Regions from separate parts of the Caldanaerobius fijiensis DSM 17918 genome, predicted to be linked through region 2. Evidence: riboswitches for the same ligand, from Rfam matches in the RefSeq annotation. Region 2 holds a riboswitch; each other region holds the start of a gene.
The links. A riboswitch is a leader RNA that binds a small molecule or an ion and turns the genes downstream of it on or off. The one in region 2 is predicted to bind S-adenosylmethionine.
Positions count from the first base shown of each region.

Region 1: linked by a shared signal. The riboswitch ahead of BUB87_RS07745 (methionine ABC transporter ATP-binding protein) and the one ahead of BUB87_RS03665 (homoserine dehydrogenase) in region 2 are both predicted to bind S-adenosylmethionine.
Region 3: linked by a shared signal. The riboswitch ahead of BUB87_RS11205 (homocysteine synthase) and the one ahead of BUB87_RS03665 (homoserine dehydrogenase) in region 2 are both predicted to bind S-adenosylmethionine.

Region 1 covers NZ_FQVH01000016.1:28,235-31,496, forward strand. Annotated here, with positions in the region: gene BUB87_RS07735 (MetQ/NlpA family ABC transporter substrate-binding protein) at 1-83, opposite strand, end outside; gene BUB87_RS07740 (methionine ABC transporter permease) at 97-768, opposite strand; gene BUB87_RS07745 (methionine ABC transporter ATP-binding protein) at 749-1,774, opposite strand; SAM riboswitch class I at 1,844-1,942, opposite strand; gene BUB87_RS07750 (hypothetical protein) at 2,083-2,586, shown strand; gene BUB87_RS07755 (DUF2156 domain-containing protein) at 2,562-3,262, opposite strand, start outside.
Region 2 covers NZ_FQVH01000005.1:48,852-52,113, forward strand. Annotated here, with positions in the region: gene BUB87_RS03660 (C-terminal binding protein) at 1-861, shown strand, start outside; SAM riboswitch class I at 928-1,031, shown strand; gene BUB87_RS03665 (homoserine dehydrogenase) at 1,124-2,152, shown strand; gene BUB87_RS03670 (LacI family DNA-binding transcriptional regulator) at 2,263-3,262, shown strand, end outside.
Region 3 covers NZ_FQVH01000033.1:9,611-12,872, reverse strand. Annotated here, with positions in the region: gene metX (homoserine O-acetyltransferase MetX) at 1-528, opposite strand, end outside; gene BUB87_RS11205 (homocysteine synthase) at 534-1,805, opposite strand; SAM riboswitch class I at 1,883-1,989, opposite strand; gene BUB87_RS11200 (slipin family protein) at 2,150-3,097, shown strand; gene BUB87_RS11195 (Lrp/AsnC family transcriptional regulator) at 3,175-3,262, shown strand, end outside.

The sequences.
Region 1 (3,262 bases), on a different contig from region 2:
CCAGCTGTTGTTTTGTTGACACATCCTGTTATTAAAAACAGTACAAGGTATAATACCAAGAAAATTGATAAAAATTTTTTCAATTTTGTTCCTCCTTTACTTTTTATTTAATATTGTTGCAATATAATTGCCTGCGGATTGGATTGCCTGAACCAATAAAACAAGTATTACTATAGTAGCAATCAATACATCAGTCTGAAACCTCATGTAACCGTACCTTATAGCAAGATCGCCCAATCCCCCACCGCCGATGGCACCGGCCATGGCTGAATAGCCTATGATGTTTATTATTGTAAGGGTAATTCCGAGAACCAGTGAAGATCTCGCTTCGGGGAGCAGTACTTTAAATATGATTTGGGGTATTGATGCGCCCATGGATAGAGAAGCTTCTATGATGCCCCAATCTACTTCCAGCAATGAATTTTCTATTACCCTTGCTACGAAAGGCGTCGCTGATAAAGCCAAGGGAACAATAGCGGCTGTAGTCCCAATGGTAGTACCTACGATCAATCTGGAAAGCGGGAATATGGCAATCATGAGGATAATGAAAGGAACAGATCTTGCCATGTTTATAATGAACCCCAGTATGTTGTTCAAGCGAGGTTTCTCCCATATATTTCCTTCACGTGTTATTACTAAGATAATTCCCAATGGTGCTCCTATAAGGACAGAAAAGAGCGTAGAGAAAAATACCATGTAAATGGTCTGGAGCAAGGATGGAGCTATGATATTATATAAATTTACGAGTTCATCTGTCAACAAGCTCATTTGTTAACACCTCTACTTTCAAGCCGGTTTCCTTTAAGTATTCAATGGAGTGCAAGATGTTATCAGGATTACCTGTAATACTTATGAGAAGTTTGCCTATAGATATATCTCTGACATTGTCTACGCTACCTTTGATTATATTTACGTCCACATCAAATTTTTTTATCATCCTGGAGATGACAGGTTCACTGGTGATAGATCCCCTAAAACTTATTTTTACAAATTTTTCATCGGGCTTACTACTGATTTTTATACTTTCAGGTAAACTCTCCGTTATATCTTCGATAAAAGTCCTGGTAGTATCTGCTGATGGATTGGTAAATAAATCCACTACGCTGGCCTGTTCAATTATTTTTCCATTTTCAATAACAGCCACTTCATCGCATATCTCTTTTATGACGTCCATTTCATGTGTGATTATTACAATTGTGATGCCAAATTTTCTATTTATATCCTTTAGCAAATGGAGAATAGACTTGGTGGTCTTGGGATCCAGTGCTGAGGTAGCTTCATCACTCAGGAGAATTCGAGGATGGTTGGCCAATGCCCTTGCTATACCGACCCTTTGCTTTTGCCCGCCGCTTAGCTGTGAGGGATAGGCCTGGGACTTTTCTTCCAGATCTACTAGCCGCAGCAGCTCATATACCCTTTCTTTTATCTTTTTTTTCGGATAACCTGCTATCATAAGAGGAAAAGCTACATTTTCAAAGACGGTGGCATTTGACAGCAGGTTAAAGTGCTGGAAGATCATGCCGATTTTTTTGCGGGCTTCTCTTAAGCTTTTTTTATCCAGAGAAGTAATATCTATATCATCGATGTATATGCGGCCGCTAGTGGGTTCTTCAAGCCTGTTTATACATCTTACTAAAGAAGATTTACCAGCACCGCTTAAACCAATGATCCCAAATATACTGCCATCTTTGATGGTCAAATTGATATTGTCTAATGCTATTACTTTTTGACCTCCAGCATCGTATATCTTTGATAAATTTTGTATTTTTATCATTTTACTCCTCCGTCTTTTTTACATCTTTATTTACAACAAAAAAACCTCTCTTGAAAGAGGTGTGTTCCTCTCTCATCTTTCAGGGATAACCCTGCTGGATTTAGCACCGTGCCTGATGCCGGTTGCCGGGTTTCATCGGGCCAGTCCCTCCACCGCTCTCGATAAGAGTTTGCATTATTGATTTATGCAACAAGTATATTAAAAAATGTTTAATATGTCAACATAATTTTTATTATTTTTAATTGTTATCGAAAGGACAGTTGACACGAACATAAGTTCGATATATAATATATTTGAGGTGGTAAAAGGTGTTAAATATTCCTATAAAGGCCGATCAGATATGTGCAATAATACCTAAGTTGTTTAATAGCAGAGCTTCTGTCGTGTTGATAGATATTTCTGGAAATAAATATGATGTACCAAGAAAGGTTAAATATGTTCTAAAATATATGGCGTGGTATTTTGCTGTGGATCTGGATGCTTTAAGAGAAGAATGTAGCAGAATATTAGGGAAAAAGTTATATCTTCCAGTACCTTTTAGAAAAGATATAATAATGATGCCTTTGAAATTAAGGCAAAGTGGGACCGGTGGAGAAACGACCGGCTATATTAACTATTGCTGTGTGAATATGAAGGAGTTTAAGGAACAGGACCTTATTTTGTGTAATGGTATATCTATAAAATGCTATAATTCTACCGATACAGTGTACAAGCATTTAAAGGCCGCCGAGACTATTTTATACGAGATGTTTGGTTATAACAATCTTATAAAAGAAAAGGACAGAAATTATATCTGCCCTTTATACTTGTAAACCATTTTTACTGGATGGTAGGATTGTTTGGCTCTTCTTAAACCGGGTATACCCATATCTTGCTCTCGGTTAATATAAGGTATGTGCGACCATACCTTTTCTGCAAAGCATTGATTTATAAATGCATAGAGGTCTGGTATATCCGGATTTGCCTTTTCAATATGTATCACAGCAGTTTCGGGATTTAGTAGTTCGCCGAAGGTATATGCTTCCACCTTTCCTCCAATCCGTATAACAATACCCTTTACGTCAAAATATCGATAGCTTTCAAAAAAGGTCTTAATAGATTGGAATTCATCTAGAAGACCAGGATTTTCTTGAATATCTTTATCCTGAAGCCATTTTTCCGTAAAATACAGACATTCCATGATATTGGTTTCGTTTAGAGTTTCGATACTATAGTTATATAGTTTTTTAAAACGGTTTACGTGGTTCTTTTTGGCATGATATTTACGGCCGGAGAGGTTTATGAGGTCACTGGTATTGTACACGTAGTCGCTATTATCTTCATCAAGCTCCATTTCTATACAGAATATTTCGCTTATTTTTTTAGCCAGCTTTTCTGGGAATCTCTCCAACAATGTATTTGAACCCTCGTCTTTATATCTTTTATATAACACCTCAAAAGCCCTTATTATATTTAATTCATCACCTATCGGCGGCAGAATAGCAGTAA
Region 2 (3,262 bases):
AAAGACGCGGATGGACTGTTAAATCAGTATGCTCAAATTACGCGACGTGTTATTGAGGCATTAGTGAAATGTAGAGTAATTGGTCGCTATGGTGTTGGCGTAAACACTATTGATATGGAAGCTGCTACAGATAAAGGTATTTGTGTAGTTAACGTCCCTGATTATTGTGTGGACGAAGTTTCAGATCATGCTTTAGCTTTACTGCTAGCATGTGCTCGCAAGGTGGTTTTGTTAAACAACAGTGTAAAAAATGGCAGATGGGATTATAAAATAAGCAAGCCTATTAATCGGTCAAGAGGAAAAGTACTCGGCATTGTGGGATTTGGCCGTATTCCACGGGCATTAGCTCAGAAAGCGAAAGCTATTGGTTTTAGCCTATTGGTTTACGATCCTTACATTACTTCGACGGATGCAGAAGCTTACGGGGCTAAACTGGTTGAATTGGAAGAATTGATGGCAAAATCTGATTTTGTATCGGTACATGCTCCTTTAACTAAACAAACTTATCATATGATTGGAGAAAAAGAATTGAGTTTAATGAAGCCAAGTGCATTCATAATCAATACAGCAAGAGGACCTGTTATTGATGAGGAAGCTTTAATTAAAGTTTTAAAAGAAGGGCGAATAGCTGGAGCAGGTTTAGACGTGTTGGAAGAAGAACCTACTCCACGAGATAATCCTCTGTTGACTATGGATAATGTTATTATTACTCCTCATGTTGCGTGGTATTCTGAAGAAGCAGAAGTTGAGTTACGAACAAAAGCAGCGCAGGGAGTTGTTGACGTATTGCTTGGCTACTGGCCAAAATACTTAGTGAATAAAGATGTAAAAGATAAGATACAATTAAAAGTTTTTTATTGACATCTAAGGGCAATTGCATTATACTTATAGACAAATAAGTAAATAATAAGTGAATAATGTAAGCGACTCTTATCGAGAGTGGTGGAGGGACTGGCCCGATGAAACCCGGCAGCCGGCACATTAAGTGCGTCTGGTGCTAAATCCTGCAGGTGAAACCTGAGAGATGAGAGGACGGCTTTTTTTATAAAAAGCTCTCTTCATCATCGAAGAGAGCTTTTTTTAGCCAAAAATCGCGCAATCACAAGTTTCGGGGGGTGCTTATATGCATATAGAAATAGGATTGTTAGGGTTTGGAACAGTAGGTACGGGCGTGTATAAGCTGTTAGAATTAAGGCGAGAGAAAATAAAGAAAAGGACAGGTTTTGATGTATCAATAAAAAAAATATTGGTAAGGAATCCTCAAAAACAAAGGAATGTATTATTTGAAAAAAGTTTGTTGACAACGAACCCTGAGGATATTTTGCTGGATAAAAATATAGATATAATTGTTGAGGTGATGGGAGGGGTACACCCTGCCAAAGAGTACATTGAAAAGGCGATTATAAATGGCAAAGATGTAGTGACTGCCAACAAAGAACTGATGGCAAAACATGGACTGGAACTTTTGAAGCTAGCTGAGAGCCATGGGGTTTCTCTGAAATACGAAGCGACTGTTGCAGGTGCTATACCTATAATAAGGCAGATAAAACAGTTTACTGTGACCGACGATATTTATTATATAGGAGGAATATTAAATGGCACGTGTAATTTTATACTTACGCAAATGAGCGATAATAAGTGGGATTATTATACTGCATTAAAAGAGGCACAACGATTAGGATATGCAGAAGCTGATCCTTCTTATGATGTGCTTGGATACGATTCGATGTTTAAGTTAAAAATACTTATCAGAGAAATATTTGGTGCTGAAATGGATGTTAAAGATATGGAGGTGGAGGGAATAGCAAACATCTCCAGAGATGATGTGGAAGAAGCAGAAAGGAATGGCTGTAAAATAAAATTATATGCATGGGCTAAGAAAGAAGGCGACAAAATAACTGCTGGAGTTGGACCCAAACTCTTTGATGCTAACAGTATTTTTAGCAGGGTAAGCGGCGTTGAAAATGCGGTTTTAGTAAAAGGCGATGGCTTTGGACAACAGCTGTTTGTGGGGTATGGCGCTGGACAGATGCCTACAGGAGATGCGGTATTATCTGATATTTTGGATGTTATAAATGATTATAGATTTATCCGAAAAATATCTGTTGATAAAACAGAATACAAAAATAGTTTCACAACTGTTGCCTTGTAGAGAAAATAAAGGTATACAATACCTTTATTTTTTTTGTTTCTTGTTGCTTTCATATATAGTATAATAATTATAAAGCAGTAAGATATCGTTTGCTCGAAGGGGGATTTATATTGAATATAAAGACGATTGCCAAGGAAGCGGGTGTTTCAGTTTCTACAGTATCTAAAGTTATAAATGGTTATGAAGATATAAGCAAAGAAACAAGAGAAAAGGTATGGAGTGTAATAAAACGTTTTAATTATCAACCTAACCAGATTGCACGGGTGCTCTGTACCAAGAAATCCTGGCTGATAGGGCTGCTTTACGATGTCTGGAATGACTACGAAAATGAGTTTTTTAGTGAAATAATCATGAGTTTTAAACATACGGTAGAGGAAAGTGGCTATAATATTCTTTTTTTAAACCTCTATAAAATAAAAAATGAAAATATCTCATATGTTAGTTACTGTGAGCAATATAATTTGAATGGAATTTTAATTATCGGATTTAAAGAGGATGATCCATATATAAAAGAATTAATAGAAAAAGAAATACCATGTATAGGCATAGATATTCCCATAAATGGTAAGAAATGTGGATATGTGACATCTGATAACTATGGAGGTATTGCAAAGGCGGTAGATTATCTTTATGAATTAGGTCATCGAAAAATTGGATTGATAAATGGGAGAACAGATATGTATGTTGCAAGGGAACGTTATAAAGGATTTATATCTGCTATGAAGAAAAATAATATTGAGATTGTGAAAGATTGGATATGTAATGGTGATTTTAGTGAAGAAAGTGGTTATACTGTAATAAATGAAATGCTTAAAAGAGGTAGTACACCATCAGCCATAATAGTAGCAGGAGGTGACAATATGGCTTATGGAGTTATTAATGCTCTAAAAGGGCATGGCTTGAAGGTACCTGAGGATATATCAATAATAGGATTTGACGACATAAGATCAGCTAAAATATTTACACCACCTCTTACTACTATAAGACAGGATAAATTAATGATGGGTAAGGCAGCGGCTTGGTCTTTGATAAACATGATAAATGATAAGTCATTTAAAGCTCCTGTGACCATCATACCTACCGAATTGATAATTCGCGAGAGCACCAAAT
Region 3 (3,262 bases), on a different contig from region 2:
CGTCGCTGCTATAACTATGGTCTTATCCATCATAGTTGGATATGTGACAGCCCACTCTAACGCCTGCATTCCACCCATGGAGCCACCTATAACTGCTCTCAAATGGGATATCCCCAACTTATCCAGCAATATCTTTTGAACCCTCACCATATCCCTTATGTTTATTTTCGGGAAATCTGCGGCATAGGGCTTACCCGTCCTGGGATTGATCGATGAAGGTCCAGTAGTGCCCTGGCAACCACCCAGGACATTGGAGCATATGACGCAATACTCATTTGTGTCAATGTACTTTCCCGGCCCTATAAGGCCATCCCACCAACCGGCTTTTTTATCGTCTTCTCTGTACTTTCCAGCAGCATGGCTGTCGCCTGACAGTGCGTGTAAAACCAGCACAACGTTGTTTTTATATATATCGGGCTCGCCGTAAACCTCATATGCTATAGTAAGTTCATCAAATGTATAACCGCTCTCCGTTGTAAATGTAACCTCATCTTTTGATAGGTGAAGATACTTTTTTTCAACAATCACCGGCATCACCCCTGAGACGCCTTTAAAGCCTGATCCAGATCTTCGATTATATCTTCCACATCTTCTATTCCGATAGACAGCCTTACCATGTCTGCCGTTACACCCGATGACAGCTGTTCTTCTTCTGTTAGCTGTTGGTGAGTAGTGCTGGCCGGGTGTATAACAAGGGATTTTGCATCTCCTACATTGGCTAAATGAGAGAACAGCTTAACGTTCTCGATAAACCTCTTGCCAGCTTCCAATCCACCTTTGATTCCAAAAGTGAGTATAGAGCCACATCCCTTTGGAAGATATTTTTTAGCCAGCCTGTGGTACTTATTGTCAGGCAAGCCCGGATAATTCACCCAGGTTACATAAGGGCTTTTACTGAGGTATTCAGCCACCTTTTGAGCATTATCGCAGTGCCTTTGCACCCTCAACGACAGGGTTTCAAGGCCCTGAAGCAATAAGAATGCGTTAAACGGACTGATGCATGCCCCCATATCTCTCATGAGCTGCACACGAGCTTTTACTATATAAGCGCTTTTACCGAAATCTCTCACATAGCTTACGCCATGGTAGCTTTCATCGGGTTCTACCAGCCCGGGAAATTTTCCATTGTCCCAGTGGAAATTACCTGAATCTACGATAACGCCCCCTATGGATGTGCCATGCCCTCCTATGAATTTTGTAGCAGAGTGTACGACGATATCTGCTCCGAATTCAAAGGGCCTGCATAAATACGGGGTTGCAAAGGTATTGTCTATTATAAGGGGAAGGCCATGGTCATGGGCGATCTTCGCATAAGTTTCAATGTCAAATACATCTATTTTAGGATTTCCGATAATTTCCGCATAAATGGCTTTTGTCTTTTCGGTTATGGCTTCTTTAAAGCCCTCAGGATTTTCAGGATCTACAAATATTGTCTTTATACCATATTTAGGAAGTGTATTTGCAAACAGCGTATGGGTACCTCCGTAAAGATTTGTCGACGATATGATTTCGTCTCCCGCCGATGCTATGTTCATTATAGCAAGAGTAATTGCGGCCATGCCTGATGAAGTAGCTAAGGCACCTACGCCTCCCTCTAAAGCCGCCATACGCTTTTCAAAGACATCTACGGTTGGATTCATTATCCTGGTATAAATATTGCCCTCTTCTTTCAACCCAAAGAGGTTTGCTGCGTGTTCCGTGCTCTTAAATACATATGAGGTAGTCTGATAAATAGGTACACTCCTGGAACCCGTAGTTGGGTCTGGTTGTTGTCCCGCGTGCAATGCCAGCGTATCAAATCTCATAAAAAATTCCTCCTTCAATTTATAATGTGGGCATAAAAAAACCTCTTCTGCATGAAGAGGGCATTTTCTACCTTACCCTCTCATCTCTCAAAACTCTTCGTTTTGCAGGAATTGGCACCAGTCGCACCTATGTGCCGGTTGCCGGGCTTCATCGGGCCAGTCCCTCCACCACTCTTGATAAGAGGTTTTTTATGCTGTTTTATTTTTAAATTAAGGAAATTATAACATATATACTGAGTTTATGCAATAATAAATTTTTGACTGGAAAAAACAGTTTGTTTTTCTTAGTAAATTTGATTATAATATTTATAAAAGTTGTTAAATTAAGATAGGAGGGAAATTTTATGAATTCATATCCAGTAGTAACTATATTTGCGATAATCTTTTTAATTGAAGCTGTGTGGTGGATTGTCTGGATGGCCATAGCATTATCGCGCAAGATTTACGCCAATTTTTATTTTATGCTGGTATCGTTTTTGATCTGGGGAGTCATAGATATTGTCGTGTTAAGAGGATGGAGTTCTATCGAAAGTCTGCTATATATAGCACCTTCCATAGTCCTGACTATAATACCACTCATATTGCTTCCTGGAATGGTTTCAATCATAGCAGAATACCAGAGAGGGGTTTTATTCAGGTTCGGAAGGCTCAGCGGCTTATTGCAACCGGGTCTCAATGTCATCTTCCCCTTTGGTATTGATAGAGTATGGAAAGTCGACTTAAGAACTCTCACAATTGATGTGGCAAAGCAGGAAATCATCACAAAAGACAATGTTCCTATTATGGTTGATGCAGTAGTATATTTTAATGTATCCGATCCTATCCTTGCAACTACAAAGGTTGTAAATTATACACAGAGCACCACTCTCCTGGCACAAACGATATTAAGGTCTATCCTCGGTCAGCATGAGCTGGATGAAATGCTCACGAAAAGAGCTGAGCTCAATGAAAAACTGCGAGAACTGCTGGACAAAGACACAGATCCATGGGGCATCAAGGTGACCGCAGTAGAAATAAAAAGCATAGAATTGCCTGATACAATGAAAAGAGCCATGGCAAAGCAGGCAGAAGCAGAAAGAGAAAGGAGGGCCAAAATCATATCAGCAGATGGTGAATATCAGGCGGCGCAAAAACTGCTAGAAGCAGCACAACTTATTTCTAAGGAGCCAGCTGCCCTGCAGTTAAGATACCTGCAGACACTGCCAGAAATCGCAGCAGAAAAAAATTCTACAATACTATTTCCTTTACCTATTGAATTGTTAAAGGCTTTCTCTAATATAAATAACAAATAAATTGCCTTGATTACACCTGATAATTATTATATAATGTAGCTTAATATTAAATAAAAGAAATGGGGAGGGTTGTAGCAATGGACAAATGTATGGACGTAATTGAGCTCCTGTATGAAAACAGCAGGCTTACCGATGAACAAATAGCCACGATGACAGGTCTAGATA